Regions from separate parts of the Sporolactobacillus sp. PKPK-6 genome, predicted to be linked through region 2. Evidence: riboswitches for the same ligand, from Rfam matches in the RefSeq annotation. Region 2 holds a riboswitch; the other holds the start of a gene.
What was found. Region 2 has a riboswitch for S-adenosylmethionine ahead of AC1MBV_RS15225 (Fur-regulated basic protein FbpA). Riboswitches for the same ligand answer to the same signal wherever they lie in the genome.
Positions count from the first base shown of each region.

Region 1 (8,125 bases), on a different contig from region 2:
CATTTGTTTGGACCGGGGGAGTCAGCGGAAGTTCTGTTGTCAGTGCATCGGGATTTGCGCAGCGCCGCGGTCGCGTGATTGTTAACGATGACTTATCTGTTCCTGATCATCCGGAAATTCTGATTATAGGCGATTGTTCAGCTGTCATTAATCCGGAAGATGGTCGTCCCTATCCGACCACCGCGCAAATTGCGATGCAGCAAGCGGATTGTGCGGCATATAACTTGAATGCAAGGATTGAGGAAGCGTCGACAAAGCCGTTTGTCTTTAAATTTATGGGCACCGTGTGTTCGCTTGGCCGCAATGATGCGGTCGGAGAAATTATGGGCAGAAATCTCAAAGGCCGACCGGCATCCATTATGAAAAAAGTGATTGAAAACCGATCGCTGGCAAAAATCGGCGGTGTTGAAACCATGATAAAAAAAGGGAGATTCAGCCTGAACAAATAAAAAATAATAAGGAGCCTGCAAACTAAATCATTTGCAGGCTCCTTCTAGTTAATAACCCCCGATAGCTTTACTCTTTGTCTATTCTATTATTTAGCTGCGACCGCGTCCGGAACTTTTGCCAATGCCTGTTCCAGATCATAGATGATGTCGTCAACGCTTTCGATACCAATGGATACACGAATCAGTTCGGGTGTTACACCGGTAAAGGCCTGTTCTTCCGCAGTCAATTCAGCATGTGTCGTGCTTGCCGGATGAATGATCAGCGATTTTGCATCGGCCACATTGGCGAGCAATGAGAACAGCTTTACATTGTTGATTAATGTCTTACCCGCTTGTAGTCCGCCTTTCACGCCAAATGTGAAAATGGATCCGGGACCTTTTGGAAAGTATTTTTTTGACAGTTCTTTGTATGGGTTGCCATCAAGTTCAGGATAGTTTACCCATGTGATTTTCGGATGATTGTTTAAAAACTCAGCAACTTTGCGTGCATTTTGAACATGGCGTTCCACACGCAGGGAAAGAGATTCCAAGCCTTGCAGGAACAGGAATGCATTCTGCGGGCTGACTGTTGCGCCTGTGTTGCGCAGCAGCTGAACACGTGCTTTTGCAGCGAATGAAGCAGGTGCGAGATCAGCATAGACCAAGCCGCCGTAGTTTTTGTCCGGTGTCGTGAAATCAGGGAATTTGCCACTTGCCCGCCAGTCAAATTTTCCTCCGTCAACGAGAATGCCTCCGATAGCAGTTCCGTGGCCACCAATAAATTTCGTAGCAGAATGGACAACGACATCTGCGTCGAATTCGATTGGACGAACGAGGTAAGGTGTTCCGAAGGTGTTGTCAACAATGAGAGGAATTTTATTTTCGTGTGCGATATTGGCAACGGCTTCGATATCGAGAATATTGATTTTCGGGTTACCAATCGTTTCACCGTAGAGTGCTTTTGTATTATCACGGATTGCTGCGCGGAAATTTTCCGGATCATCCGGATCAACGAATGTGACATCAATACCGAGTTTTTTCAAAGTGACATTGAACAATTCATACGTACCACCGTACAAGGTAGAGGCAGCAACAATATGATCACCGGCATTTGCAACATTCAAAATGGCGTACGTAATCGCCGCAAGTCCTGAAGAGGTGGCAAGAGCTGCGGATCCGCCTTCAAGCTGAGCAACGCGCTGTTCAAAGACATCTTCAGTTGGGTTCATAATGCGTGCATACACATTGCCCGGCCTTTTCAATTGAAAGAAGTCTGCTGCTTCGTCTGCATCCTTGAATACAAATGAAGTAGTCTGATAGATTGGTACGGCACGTGCACCTGTTGCAGGATCAGGCACTTGACCTGCGTGTACCTGCAAAGTCTCAAAACCATATTTTCTTTCCTCTGCCATGTTCATCTCTCCCTATGTTCTTTAAGTTTTACATTAAATAAAATCTTAGAAAAAAGGGTGCGCAGATTAAAAGACCGCTTCCCGCAGAGTAGATAGGGAAGCGGCCTTATTCGCCGGTTCTTTTCTTATCTGCCAGAATTTAATCTGCTGGAATTAACACCATACACATCAAACGTGCTGGTTGTCGGGCTTCGTCGGGCCAGTCCCTCCGCCACTCTTGATAAGATTTATTTAATTGTGTACAGTTTATCGTGCTGTGTTTTATTTGTCAAGCAATAAATACAAGTAATTTGATATGTTTAATCAAAAATAAAGAAAAAGGCGAATGCGTGAAGCATTCGTCTCTTTCTGATAGAATGACAGACCTGATTAATAGAGACCGTCAACTGTTTCTTTTGTGCTGATGTAGATATTCTTCGTTTGCGTATAAGCATCAAGAATACTCTTATACGTTTCACGGCCGATACCGGATTTCTTGTAGCCGCCGAATGGAGCACCTGCAGGAAGCTGGTTGTAGGTGTTGACCCACATACGACCGGTACGTACGCTGCGAGCGACACGGAGTGCCTTGTTGATATCTTGTGTCCATACCGCACCGCCAAGACCGTAATCCGATTGGTTTGCGAGTTTAATTGCTTCATCTGCATCTTTAAATTTGATAACCGTTGCAACCGGTCCGAAGATTTCTTCCTGAGCGATTCGCATGTCGTTATTTGCGTCTGCAAGAAGCGTTGGGGCCATGAAGACACCTTTATCGAGGTTGTTGTCCGTCAGCTGGCATCCGCCGGTCACAAGCTTTGCGCCTTCATCCTGGCCGATCTTAACATATTCCAAGATCTTTTCCAGTTGCCGTTTGTTGACTTGAGCACCCATTTGAACGCCGTCTTCCCAAGGCAAACCGACATTAACTTTCTCGAATGCATCTTTTAGTGCGCTAACGAATTTATCATAGATGCCTTCTTGAACGAAGATTCGTGAACCTGCACAGCATACTTGGCCTTGATTGAATAGAATGCCGAGCTGTGCGCCTTCAATGGCACGTTCCCATGGAGCGTCATCAAAGAAAATGTTGGCCGATTTGCCGCCGAGTTCAAGGGTTGCCGGAATCAAGCGCTTTGCAGCTGCCGCGGCAACTTCATAACCGATTTGGGTTGAGCCGGTGAACGCAAGCTTTGCAAAGCCGGGATGATGCAGCATATAATCGCCGGAATCAGAGCCGCGTCCGGTAATAACATTCACGACTCCTGCTGGGAGTGCCTGATCGAAAATTTTAGCCAATTCGAGCAGACTCAGTGATGTTGAAGAAGATGGGTGAATGACAACCGTGTTTCCTGCTGCAATTGCAGGAGCAATCTTCCAAGCGGCCATCAGCAATGGGAAGTTCCAAGGAACAATTTGCCCAACGACACCAATAGGTTCCTTTAGATTGATGGTCAATGTATTTTCGTCAAGTGCGTTAGCCGTGCCTTCTTCGGAACGGATAACACCGGCAAAATAGCGGAAGTGATCTGAACTTGCCGGAACGTCAATTCCCTTTGTTTCACGAAGCGGTTTGCCGTTATCTAATGTTTCAACAAGTGCCAGGTGATCAGCGTTTTCATCAATTAAATCAGCGATCTTAAGCAACAGAGTACTTTTCTCTTGAACGCTGACATCCTTCCATGTGTCAAATGCTTTTGTAGCTGCTTCCACAGCTGCGTCTACATCGGCATGACTCGCGTCAGTGAATTCAGTCAGCTTTTCACCGGTGCTAGGATTGTAGCTTGCTATTTTTTTACCTTCAGAGCCTTCAACCCATTTACCGCCGATATATAGTTTGTATTCAGTATCTACTGCGTGTTCCAGGACTGTGTCTTTAATACTCATTGCACATCTTCCCTTCAAAATTTAGTGTAATTAATATCACATGTCTATTGTAATGCAGAGTTTCAAAAAATAAAAAGAAAACGCTCTCTATTTTTAAAACAAATGCAAAATGCTAATTGTAACGGATGCGACTGTTACTCAAATGGATAGCGGATGCCCCATTGATCACGCACGTTGGTCATAATTTTCATCACACTGTCGGTCAGCGGAAGTGTTTGTTCATCAATTTCTCGGTTTACTGCAGCATTCATGTAATCGTATTCATAAACCATTGCCTGATCAGTGCTTCCGGCTTTAAGTGTTTCCGTGCGACCATCCGGATAGGTAATGGTCGCTTGATCAGCTCGCGGAAAATTGTCCACAGTTATATAAGCTTTATCTCCGGTGACAATTCCCCGTTTCGGCAATTTCGCTCTCATCGTGAGTGTAACAACAGCCATTTGGTCATCCGGATTTTTTAAAATAATGCCGGATTGTTCATCGGCACCGGTCTCGAATTGTTTGACTGTGGTCAAGATTTCATTAGGCTGGCTGCTGAGAAAGAAACGCGCAAAGGACAGGGCGTATGCACCAATATCAAGAAGTGCGCCTCCTGCGAGATTCATATTGAAGAAACGATTGTTTACGTCATATGGTTTTAGGCTGCCGAAGGTAACGTTCACCATTTTGACTTCGCCAATGGCTCCGCTCTCGACGACTTCCTTCAGCTTTTGATAAAGTGGCATGTGATAAATCGTCATTGCCTCGGCAACAATCAAATTCTTTTGCTTTGCGTAACGAATGACAGGATCCAGTTGCCTGCTGCTGACTGTAATTGCCTTTTCGCATAGGACGTGTTTGCCTGATTCCAAACACTTAAGCAGGTAGCTGTAATGATTGGAATGAGGTGTTGAAAGGTAAACGATGTCAATGGCAGGGTCACTTAAAAGTTCATCGTAACTTCCGTAAGCTTTCTCAATATGATTCTTGTCGGCAAAGGCTTGGGCACGTTCCAAGCTTCGCGAACCGACCCCATATATTTTGCGGCCGCTCGCATGCAGCGTCTGCGCAAATTCAGCAGCAATGGCTCCGGGACCGATGATCGCCCATTTTCGATCACTCATTAATGGTTCACCTCACGAGATGTCTTGCTTAGCCAGCGCATGCCGTTTTCGCCGGCGATCAATGCCTTTGTTGCAACATCGACGAAAAGAGATGTATCAATGACGCCGCGGATAGCTTGTAAATCGTCGTCCAGTTTTCGAATATCACTAACCTGATCAAAATAGACATCCATTAAAAGATGGCCGTTATCGGAGATCGTGAATCCATCCTTTGCCGCACTGCGGCGCATCTCCGGTCTTCCACCTAATTGTTCAACCTTGCTGCGTACGTAGGCCATAGCCTCGGTCAGAAGTTCTAGGACAACTGGCTTTTCGAAGGTTAATGTCTGTGCGTATTTGGATTCATCAACGAGAAGGATGTACTCATCAGCCATTGAACCGATGAGTTTCTCTAATGCATGAATCCCTCCGCCGCTTTTTAGGGCAAAAAGCTGCTGGTCAACTTGGTCGCATCCGTCAAAGGCCAAATCAATATGATCGACGCACTCTGTATGGAGTACCTGCAGACCATTCTCTAAGCAGAGTAGCTTTGTTTGCATTGAGGGCGTGACAACTTGCACCTCAAAATTATCTTTTTCTTTAATAAAATGAATCAGATGACTGATCGTACTGCCTCCGCCTAAGCCAATGATCGAATGATTGGGAATGATCGCCAAAGCTTCTTTGGCACATTCTTTCTTAATATCAAAAGCGCTCGTTTTCATCACCACCGATCGCACATATGTGCGAATATAAAGAATATGTGCTATTTAATGGCTTAAGTATACCATGCTTAAATGTACTGTTCAAACAATAGTCCTCGGCAGAAGCAGAATAGTGAAAAAATTATTGTGCTGATTTGATCTGACAACCAGAAGTGAATAAAAGACCTTTAATGAAGCATATTTTAATTGTGTTGTTTGTTTTTCGGAAAAATGTTAGAATGAAATTCCGTTAAAACATATTCAATTACTCGGATATAAAAATAGGCAACGGGAGACAAACAAATCCGGCTTGATGAAACGAGCAAGGATATACGTAGCAGGAGGAAAAACAATGAAGAAATTATTGATGGGTTTTTTAATGGCGGTACTTGCATTTTCATTAATTGGATGCAGCGCGGCAGGTCATTCATCCAAAAACAAAAGCGCAGTTGATCAGATTAAGGAAAAAGGTGTGCTGAAGGTTGGAACTGAAGGTACCTATGCACCTTATACCTATCATGACAGCAAAACAAATAAATTGGTCGGTTTCGATGTTGATGTGATTCGCGAAGTGGGCAAACGAATGGGTGTAAAAGTACAATTTAAGGAATCAAATTGGGATTCACTGTTTGCGGGCCTGAATGCGAAACGATTTGACACGATTTCTAATGATGTCGGTGTGACACCCGAGCGCGTGAAGAAATATGATTTTTCACGTGTCTACTCAACATCCCAGTCCGTCATTGTCACACGTAAGAATAATAATAAGATTAAAGCACTGAGCGATTTGAAGGGAGTTAAGGTTGCCCAAGGTCTCTCCAGTAACTATGGGGAAATGACGAAAAAGGCAGGGGCGGTCATTGTGGGTCAGGACGAATTGTCCAAAGCCTTGAAGCTTGTGAGCCAGGGACGTGTCGATGCAACCGTTAATGACCAAGGAGCGGTGCTGCAATATTTCAAAGAAACGAACGACAGCAATCTCAAAATTGCGGCACTCGTTAAGTCCAATGCGGCAGACATCGCTTTTCCTGTGCTTAAGGGAAGCGATTTGGACAAAGAATTTACGAAGCAGCTCAAGGCAATGAAGAAAGACGGTACACTAAAGAAAATATCTGAGAAATACTTTGGAAAGGACATCAGTAAATAAATGGCACCCTTTGTATTAGGAGAAATCACGATTGACTGGCCGCTTGCATTTCATTCGTTTTGGCCGATTCTCCAAGGCGGTCTGATTTACACGATTCCGCTTGCCATCATTTCATTTATTTTTGGCCTTGCACTTGCCATGCTGATGGCACTCTTGCGTTTGTCGAGAGTGCAGGTGGCACAAGGAATCGCTCGCGTCTATATCTCGATTATTCGCGGTACGCCGCTGCTTGTTCAATTGGCGATTATTTTTTATGGCCTGCCGGATCTCGGTATTGAAGTCAGTCCGTTTGCCGGAGCCGTTGTCGCGCTGTCGATGAATGTCGGCGGTTATGCGGCGGAAACGATTCGCGCATCAATCCTCTCTGTTCCTAAGGGACAGTGGGAAGCGGGCTATACAATTGGCATGAACTATGCACAGGTCATGCGGCGGATCATTCTTCCGCAAGCCGCACGTGTTTCGGTGCCGCCGCTGTCCAACACATTTATCAGCTTGGTCAAGGACACGTCATTGGCATCAACGATTACGGTGACGGAGCTTTTCCGGCGCGCACAGGAAATTACCGCCACAAGTTATGATTTTCTGCTGCTCTACTCAGAAGCGGCATTCATTTATTGGGTCTTCTGTTTCATCCTTTCAATTATTCAGGGACGCATTGAAAGCAGACTTGATCGTTATGTGGCAACTCATTAATGAAGGGAGGCAGGTAGATGTTGCTTCAAGCTATGGATATTCACAAATCATTTGGCGAAAGCCGAATTTTAAAGGGCGTTGATTTAACTCTGGATGAAGGGAAGGTCCTCGTCATTATCGGACCTTCGGGCTCCGGTAAAACGACCCTGCTGCGCAGCTTGAATCTGCTTGAACTTCCGGAACAAGGAACGCTTGAAATCAATGGAAAACACGTGGATTTTAGCAAAAGACTATCAAAAAAAGAAACACGCGATATTCGAAGTCAGTCAGCAATGGTGTTTCAGAGCCATAATTTGTTTCCTCACAAAACCGTGCTCGAAAATGTGATTGAAGGCCCGGTCATTGTACAAAAGATTCCCAAAGACCGAGCGATTGATGAGGCACGAGAAATCTTGGATCAGGTCGGGCTCATCGATTATCAAAATCAATACCCTTTCCAACTTTCCGGCGGACAGCAGCAGCGCGTGGGCATTGCCCGTGCCGTTGCACTGAAACCGAAGCTGCTGTTGTTCGATGAGCCAACCTCTGCACTGGATCCTGAGCTTGTAACTGATGTGCTGAAGGTTATGAAAGATTTGGCGACAAAAGGGTGGACGATGGTTATCGTTACTCATGAGCTGAAGTTTGCTCAGGAAGTTGCCGATAAAGTGATTTTTGTTGATCAAGGAGTCATTTCGGAAGAAGGGACTCCTGATCAACTGTTTCAGCATCCGCAACATGAACGAACACGCCGGTTTCTGAGCCGAATTTTGCAGCGCACATAATTAAAAATTAATAGGACTTATATTAAAGC
Region 1 is NZ_JBWXPA010000001.1:2,049,994-2,058,118, forward strand. It holds gene AC1MBV_RS10055 (NAD(P)/FAD-dependent oxidoreductase) at 1-449, shown strand, start outside; gene AC1MBV_RS10060 (O-acetylhomoserine aminocarboxypropyltransferase/cysteine synthase family protein) at 536-1,840, opposite strand; SAM riboswitch class I at 1,963-2,067, opposite strand; gene AC1MBV_RS10065 (aldehyde dehydrogenase family protein) at 2,210-3,706, opposite strand; gene AC1MBV_RS10070 (Gfo/Idh/MocA family protein) at 3,841-4,809, opposite strand; gene rpiA (ribose 5-phosphate isomerase A) at 4,809-5,513, opposite strand; gene AC1MBV_RS10080 (transporter substrate-binding domain-containing protein) at 5,845-6,639, shown strand; gene AC1MBV_RS10085 (amino acid ABC transporter permease) at 6,640-7,332, shown strand; gene AC1MBV_RS10090 (amino acid ABC transporter ATP-binding protein) at 7,353-8,096, shown strand.
Region 1: another riboswitch for S-adenosylmethionine. It lies ahead of AC1MBV_RS10060 (O-acetylhomoserine aminocarboxypropyltransferase/cysteine synthase family protein); the one in region 2 lies ahead of AC1MBV_RS15225 (Fur-regulated basic protein FbpA).

Region 2 (8,125 bases):
AAAATCGATTACAAAAATCCTTAATCGAATCTGAACTGATATTCAAGAGTCTTGCAGATGAGGCATCCTTTGGCATTTTTATTCTTCAATGCGATAAGCTGATCTATGGAAACCCTAACTTTTATGCATCTGTTGGTCCGAATTTTACGAATGGCACCTGTCTCCTAAACACTCTGCATCCTGATGATCAATCAACAACTCAATTAATAATGGATGAATTAACCGTTGGTGGAGCCGGCAAAGACGTGCCCTTACGAGTCATTAAAGAGGACGGCACACATTATTATGAATGTCATATGAAAAAAATTATCTACCAAAACCAATTAACGATTGTTGGCTCGGTCCAAGATGTAACCAAGTATAAAAAAGCACAGTCGCTAACAAAATTTCTTGCGAATCACGACGAACTTACCGGTCTCCCGAACAGCAGATTCTTTCGAGAAAAATTGGAACAGGAAATGGTTATCAGCAACACTTTAGGGCAGAAATTGGCCGTCATGTATTTGGACTTAGATCGCTTTAAATACATTAACGATACGCTAAGTCATCTGGTTGGCGATGAACTGTTGAAGCAGTTCGCAACAAAATTGACTAAGGTCCTTGGGCCTCATCAATTAGCTGCTCGAATTGGTGCCGACGAGTTTCTGGTTCTTTGCCCAAATGTCTTTGATCACACCGTAATCAGCCAAGCAGAAGCAATCATCAATGCATTCGATCACCCATTTATTATTAGCAATTACCGATTGCAGATTTCACTCAGCATCGGCATCAGCATCTATCCGGACAACGGTGATCATTCGGCGACGTTAATCAAGCATGCCGATTCAGCTCTTCATAAAGCAAAAGGGAAGAAGAACAGCAAATATCAACGCTACACCTCCACAATGGATATCGTCGGCTATAAGCGTTTTACTTTAGAGGCGGATTTACAGAATTGGCTTGAATTAAATCAGTTCGAATTATACTATCAGCCTAAGGTAGACATCGGCACCAAACGTATTATAGGCGCTGAAGCACTGATTCGATGGAATCATCCGAAGTGGGGACTGGTCTCACCAGCAGAGTTTATTCCTTTAGCCGAAGAAGTCGGCATCATGCGTAAAATCGACCAATGGATCGAACACACTGCTTGTTTCCAAAACAAAGCATGGCAAGATGACGGTCTGCCCGCGATTCCGATCTCAATCAATCTTTCTGCAAACCGTTTTTTGGATCATGATCTGACTGTGGATCTTTTGGATGTGTTGGAACAGGCACATTTGGATCCGAAATACTTAGAGGTCGAAATCGTTGAAACATCTCTTCTGGAGAATGAAAAAACAATTTTTACAATTATCGACAGTCTTAGACGCAAAGGAATTAAGATTAACTTGGATGATTTTGGAACAGGTTATTCATCACTATCCTACCTTAAGCGTTTCAAAGGACGAATTGATACGTTGAAAATTGATAAGTCTTTTATTGATGCGTTAGATGACACCACCGATGAAAGCTCAAAATATATCACCCAATCAATCATTGAATTGGCCCATTATTTAAACATGAATGTGGTTGCTGAAGGGGTAGAAACTCAGGAACAATTGCAGCTGTTACAAAATTATCACTGCAATATCATACAAGGCTACTTTTTCTCCAAACCGGTTCCAGCCGCTACGTTCGCTAAGCTGTTGCGAAAGGAAAAAGAGGGAGCTCCTGCTGTACCTGTCTCACGAAATCGTGGAGTCTATGAAAACCGAAGAGAGCATTTCAGAGTGGATCTTGATTATCCTCTAGTCGCAATGATAACCCTTGTGCAATTTCATGGGCAGCATGTTAAACTGGGCAACACGCGCATCCTTATTGAAAATATTGGTTCTGGTGGACTGCGCTTTCTTTCTGACCTACGTTTTGGAATTGATTCATCCCTGGTCTTAAAGATTGAAACAACCATTCTTGGAGAAAAAATTACACTTTTGGGTTCCGTCGTTTGGGTGAATGAACTGAAATCCGAGGTATTCCAGTATGGGTTCAAACTTTTGATTGAAGAGAAGAAGCGCATCATTTTTTCTCAGTTATTAAATAAACTTGCACTGCTTCTTAGAGAAAATCCAATGCCACCAGATTGTGATTTTGTGACAACGGGTAAATACGAATTTTTTGCAAAACAAATAGAAAGTCACTCCTAGGCGGATTACTTGTATAAAATATGATCCTGTTTCTTCTTTAATAAAGATGGGAAACAGGATCTTTATGTTATACCGCTTCCGCTGGTTTTCAATCAGCTCTGTTTTAAGTTTGACACATACCTGAAGACATGCCATATTGATTCCACCTGACTTTTAATCTATAGTTTAAGTGAATATCCTTCGATGATTAACACAAATAGTCTTATAAGCTGTTTTTTACCGGACAGCAATTTTTGCATGGATTTTTTTACAAAAAGGTACCTTTGATTTTAAAAAGAGAGATGATGAGTATTGTGAAAGTACTTGCATTGGTTAATAATTTTATCATCTTCATGATTATTTCGTTGATCAATACGATTATTTCGATCAAGCTTCCCATAACCATCTTCCAATTGGATAGCTGGCTGTTTAGGGAAAGGCGCTGGGAAAAAGGCGGCCATTTCTATCAGGACTGGTTTAATGTGAAAAGGTGGAAGAGTCTCTTACCGGAGCTCAGTGATTTTCTGTCCTTCCTTTTTTCAAAAAAACAAATGAAGCGATCCAGCCCGGATTATTTGTACAGATTTGCTTTGGAGACCTGCCGTGCCGAGCTCGTTCATTGGTGCATTATGATCAGTTCTTTGCTCTTTACGCAATGGAATCATACAGGTGTTTCGATGCTTATGATCTTCATTGCTGTCGTGTGCAATCTTCCCTATATCATGATACAACGTTACAATCGACCGAGAATTTTAAGTATTCTTGCCAATAAAAAAACGAACTTAAACGGAAATAGGATAAATGATTTGGAAGTACTCCATAAAGATATATGAAGGGGAATTTTTCTGTGAGTAGAATTCTGTTTATTTCATCTGAGCATACGGGATGCGGACATAAAAGTATCACGGAAGCGCTGAGCAAGCAGCTCCGGCTTTTGTCACCGGATATTCAGTTTACAGTTATTGATGGATTCGACCTGGGAAGCCGTATTCTTCGTTCATCCAGCCGAGGTTATGACTCATTTGCAGTGAAATTTCCTGCTCTTTGGGGTCTCATTTACCGATTGAGCAGTCCATTTAAGCAGCTTGTCAATTGGTTTGTCGCACATAACATCAGAAAGTCATTGTTAGAAAAAATCGACGCCTTTCATCCCGATGTCATCGTATCCGTTCATAATCTTTTCATCGGTTCGGTAATCAATGTCTTAGATCGGGCACATTTGTCTATTCCTGTTATCTCGTTGATTGCGGATTTAGACAATGTCACGAGCCTTTGGGCAGACAAGCGGGCAAAATATATTATATGTCCTTCTGACGAAGCGGAACAAAGAATGCTAAAGGCTGGTATGTCTCAGGATCAATTGTTTCATACCGGCTTCCCGACACGCAGCGACTTCTGTGACTTGAAACTGCCTAAAAAGCCTGATCTCCGTCACATGCGCAAAAATTTTATTTCTATTCTCCTAATGAGCGGGAGTCAAGGCTCGACTCAGGTTCTGAAAATCGCCAAAATCTTGCTAAGTGATGAGAAAATCCATCTAACGATTATTGCAGGACATAACACGGCATTAATCAAATTAATGGAAAGCACTTTGTCCCCCTACATTGGAAAACGAGTGACCATTTATGGATTTATTAAAGAAGTAAAGGCGCGCATGATGGAGGCTGATCTTCTGATCATGCGGGCTAGCCCTAATGTATTAATGGAGGCGGTCAACCTGTGCAAACCCGTCATCGTCACCGGTGCATTGCGTGGACAGGAGGCAAAGAATCCTCATTTTGTCCTTAAACACAGATTGGGACTCTATTGCAAAGACTTGCGCCAATTGCCGACTATGATTTCAGCATTGTTGGAAAATGACGGGGAACAGCTCCTGCAGATCGCTCAGAACCAGTATGAGTTCAAAAAGCCTGAATCGGCGCGCAAGATCACTGAATTGCTCATACAAACAGCAAAGGAACCCAACGCTCTGAAAATCAGTCAATCACTTGAACATTCTTTGACCGACTAAAATTCAAAAAACGTGCAGCAGGAGCAGTTGAATGGCAACAAAAACAAAATTCAAATTACTAATAGGAATAATCATAACTGTTTTAGTCGTCTATTATTCATTCAAAACATTCGGCAGTCTGGATCTAAGCACTGTATTCAATGCGAAAATAAATTGGTTCTTAGTTTTTTGTTCAGTTGCCATTAATATCTATTCAAACTATGTTCGGAGTCTTGGATACACATTGGGCATTGATCCGAATATTAACCGTCTGAGAGCTCTGCAAATCGTTGGTATCGGTCATGCGGCAAATATGATTCTGCCCCTTCATATTGGTGACGGATTACGTTTTGCTTTTTTCCCGGACAACTACAGCGCATTTCGTCGGACGGAATTGGTGATGATACCGGCGATCGCCGACTCGATAGCAATTATCGTCATCTCCCTTTTCGCCGTACCCTTTTCCGGATTTAAAGAGCCCATGATTGTTACAATCTTATGGATTTCTTTCTTTTCATGTATTACCCTCATCGCGTTGCTGCTGACTGTTGTTTCTTTTGTTCCGCGATTTCGAAACTATGTTCATGGCTATCTAACAATCGGAATGCTGAACATGATGCTTTGGGTGCTTTTCTCGTATATACTTCTCCTCCTTTCCATTTGGATGGGACTAATTGCGTTCGGCTTCGGCTGGGGCGCATCTTTGCGTATGTCGCTGGCCGTTTTTGCCACAACAAACCTTATTGGGTTTATACCTGCCTCACCCGGTTCCGTGGGTCTTTTCGAATACGGAGTCATTATCGGTCTTGCCGGACTAGGCATTCAGCAGAGCGCGGCGCTTTCGGCAGGCTTACTGCTTCATTTCATACAATATGCCGCACTGCTTCCATTGGGTGTTGTTCTATATATTCTGGCCCTGCACGGGAAATATGGAAAAGCACTCAGAAATATGCTACATCAGAAACTGTAAAAAGCTGTTTGGGCGATGCACACTTATCATTTGCTAACTCAGTTTAATTAAGCGATTCGATTGGTAAAGTTACAAAGCACAAATAAATGGAATTCATAAGAGGATTAAAAAAGGTGTCAGATGATCATGAAGAATATTACCATTCATTCACCGCATAGAGAGTCGCTAAACATAACTGTCTAAATAATTCCGCAGATAAATGTTCATATTGTTCGTCTACATTTTTTTCATGAGCCATGTATGGCGGAGAATCATTCCATGAGCCCATAGCACCAAAAACATCAGCGGTACTTGCTGCTTTAAAAAGATTCAAATTCTTCTTCGGCATATCAATGAGCAGTTTCATTTCTTTCGTAGATTCCCCTTCTGCAGCAAGGGCAGCCTCATGAAATAAATTTGCAAAATGGTCACATTCAATGAAGTGCGCGAATTTCTCAATTTCATTTAAAACGTTTACCAAGTCTGCTGTATTATCGTAAAATTCCGGCTTCTCTTGAGGTGGATTATCCCAGCGGTGTTCTGTATAGGTGATTGTCCAGGCGTGCCTTTCTTTCTGGAAGTCCCAATGCACTGTATTGTAAGTTACATGACCACTTTTATAAAAGCAGACAAAAATGTTTTGTCTTGAGTTTGAAAATCCAAGCAGATTTCTGTCTTCTACCTGCATCGGCGTTAAGCATTTTATATCTTCTAACCCGCGTTTACAACATTCATCAAACCATTCTGCTACATTACTAGCTTTAAAAGGCTTTTTCCCAAACCATGACTTCTTTTCAATAAGCTGAAAAGTAATGGAATCCTCATATTTGAACGATTCAAATATGATTTTCTTGTTCTCTTTTAGCGCTTTTTTTGCACTTGCAACAATTCTGCATACCTGAAGCAGTTCACCATTCATTTTTTGATTGTGCCCCCTCGTTCCTCTTTGTCCTTATCAGTGGTATATGTCCGATTCCAGTATATTTCAACAATTCCCCATTCTCAATGATAATTATTCAAAACCCAATGTTCTTTTATTAACATTCTTATAGACTCTGAATATATTGCCGCTGTTGCTCTCGGAAATAAACTCCTTGAACTTGCCTTTGATCTGGCTATTATCAAGTACAGCTGCTGCTTTCGTATGATACAGTGCAAATTTCTGTACGATCGCCTCCGCAACACCAAGCTCTGTCACTAAAAAGCGGCGCTTACGCCAAATCTCGATTATGCATCGATGAACTGCTTGCCTGTACCTGCTTGTATTCATGTTCCAGTTCTGACAAAGATAATTCAAATAGATGCCTTCCGTCTTTCTTATAAACTCTATGTGCAATCAGCTGTTCAATTAATTGTTCGCGTCTGTCTTCCACCATCTTTCTCAGTGCACTGCTCATCGTGCCGCATCTCCCTATAAAAAGATAAAAAGCCCAATTGTTCTCTTCCCACAGTGATAAGAAGAGAAATCAGGCTTTTCTTTATGCTGCTCTCAACTTATCTCCAAGCAATGATTCTGCTTTAGGAATTAGCACCGTACCGCAATCAGCCGGTTGCTGAGGTTTCGCAGGGCCATTCCCTCCGCCTCTCTGGATAAGCATTTTTCAATAATTTATATTAGGTATAGTATGGTCGATTATTTATTCCTGTACTCACTATTTAAAAGATCCGCTAATGAATTCTGATCATAAATACGATGACTCTATCATACGTTTGCATGCTTTAATGCTTTCAAAACGGCAACCGCAGAGCGATAATAGAATTCTGCGGCAACGCGGATCCCTTTAGGGTCAACCCGAAACGCAGGATGATGCCAATCTTCGGGTCCGTTCGATCCTACAAATGCGAATACACCGGGTACCTCGCGTTGGAAGCAGGAAAAATCATCCCCGGCCACCGAAACTTCAGGTGTCACCACCCGCACTTCATTTTCATTTGCTTCTCGAATAATTCGAGCTATTTTTTCTTCATTAAATACGGATGGCGTCCCTTGGCCCCATTCCACAGCAATCTGTACGTTGAACGCCTGTTGAAGTCCGTCGGCGATTGCGGCAAAGCGATCAATGATCAAATCACGATCCTGATCGTAAAAAGTGCGTACTGTTCCGAGCAGTTCGACCTTTCCAGGCAGCACATTCCACACGTCACCGCCGTGAATACTGGTAATGCTCACGACCGCTTCATGCTTTGGCGAAATGTTTCGGCTGACGATCGTTTGCGCTGTTTGAACGAACGATGAAGCCGCTACAATCGGATCTCGGGTCCGCTCGGGAATCGCCGCATGACCGCCGATTCCATTAAACGTAATTTTAAATTTGTCGCAAGCCGCCATTAAAGGTCCTGCCTTGATTCCAATGGTTCCCACCGGCAAATCTGGTTTGTTGTGAATACCAACGACCGCATCCAGTCCTTTGAGCTGACCGTCTTTGACCACCTTGAGTCCACCGTGTCCGGTTTCTTCTGCAGGTTGAAAAATCAAACGAACGGTGCCGGGAAGATCCAACTGATTTTGTTTCAGTAAAGCAGCGGCCCAGAGCAAAGCGGTCGTATGAAAATCATGACCGCAGGCGTGCATCACACCTTCATTTTGTGATTGATAGGGTAAGTCAGTTTGTTCATGAATCGGCAAGGCATCAATATCCGCGCGAAGCCCAACAGCAGGACCGTTCAGATCACCTGAAATTTCGGCAAAGACGCCGGTCGGCAGGCTGGTCTCTCGCAACGTAACTGATTGACCCTGCAGCCAGTTTTTAATTCTTTTTGTTGTCTCATATTCATGCAACGACAGCTCCGGGTTCTGGTGCAGCTCTTCGAATATGGATTGAAAGGTCTTACCATCATTTGCAAATCTGCTCATACTTTCGATTCATCTGCCTTGTAGTCGAATTCACCGGTTGCCTGGCCTTCACTTCCGCTTTCGTTCACCAACGTTTCCACCCGGTTCAAAGCATTCAGGATAAACGCCTGATCAAAATTTTTGAAGACAAAACGGAAGCCAAGCTCCGTTTGACATTCTCTGGCAAGAATTTCTTTAGCTTTATCTAT
Region 2 is NZ_JBWXPA010000002.1:894,280-902,404, forward strand. It holds gene AC1MBV_RS15195 (EAL domain-containing protein) at 1-2,165, shown strand, start outside; gene AC1MBV_RS15200 (glycosyl-4,4'-diaponeurosporenoate acyltransferase CrtO family protein) at 2,450-2,977, shown strand; gene AC1MBV_RS15205 (MGDG synthase family glycosyltransferase) at 2,992-4,155, shown strand; gene AC1MBV_RS15210 (lysylphosphatidylglycerol synthase domain-containing protein) at 4,187-5,104, shown strand; gene AC1MBV_RS15215 (hypothetical protein) at 5,241-6,002, opposite strand; gene AC1MBV_RS15220 (DUF4180 domain-containing protein) at 6,096-6,353, opposite strand; gene AC1MBV_RS15225 (Fur-regulated basic protein FbpA) at 6,295-6,480, opposite strand; SAM riboswitch class I at 6,575-6,680, opposite strand; gene AC1MBV_RS15230 (amidohydrolase) at 6,786-7,937, opposite strand; gene AC1MBV_RS15235 (iron-containing alcohol dehydrogenase family protein) at 7,934-8,125, opposite strand, start outside.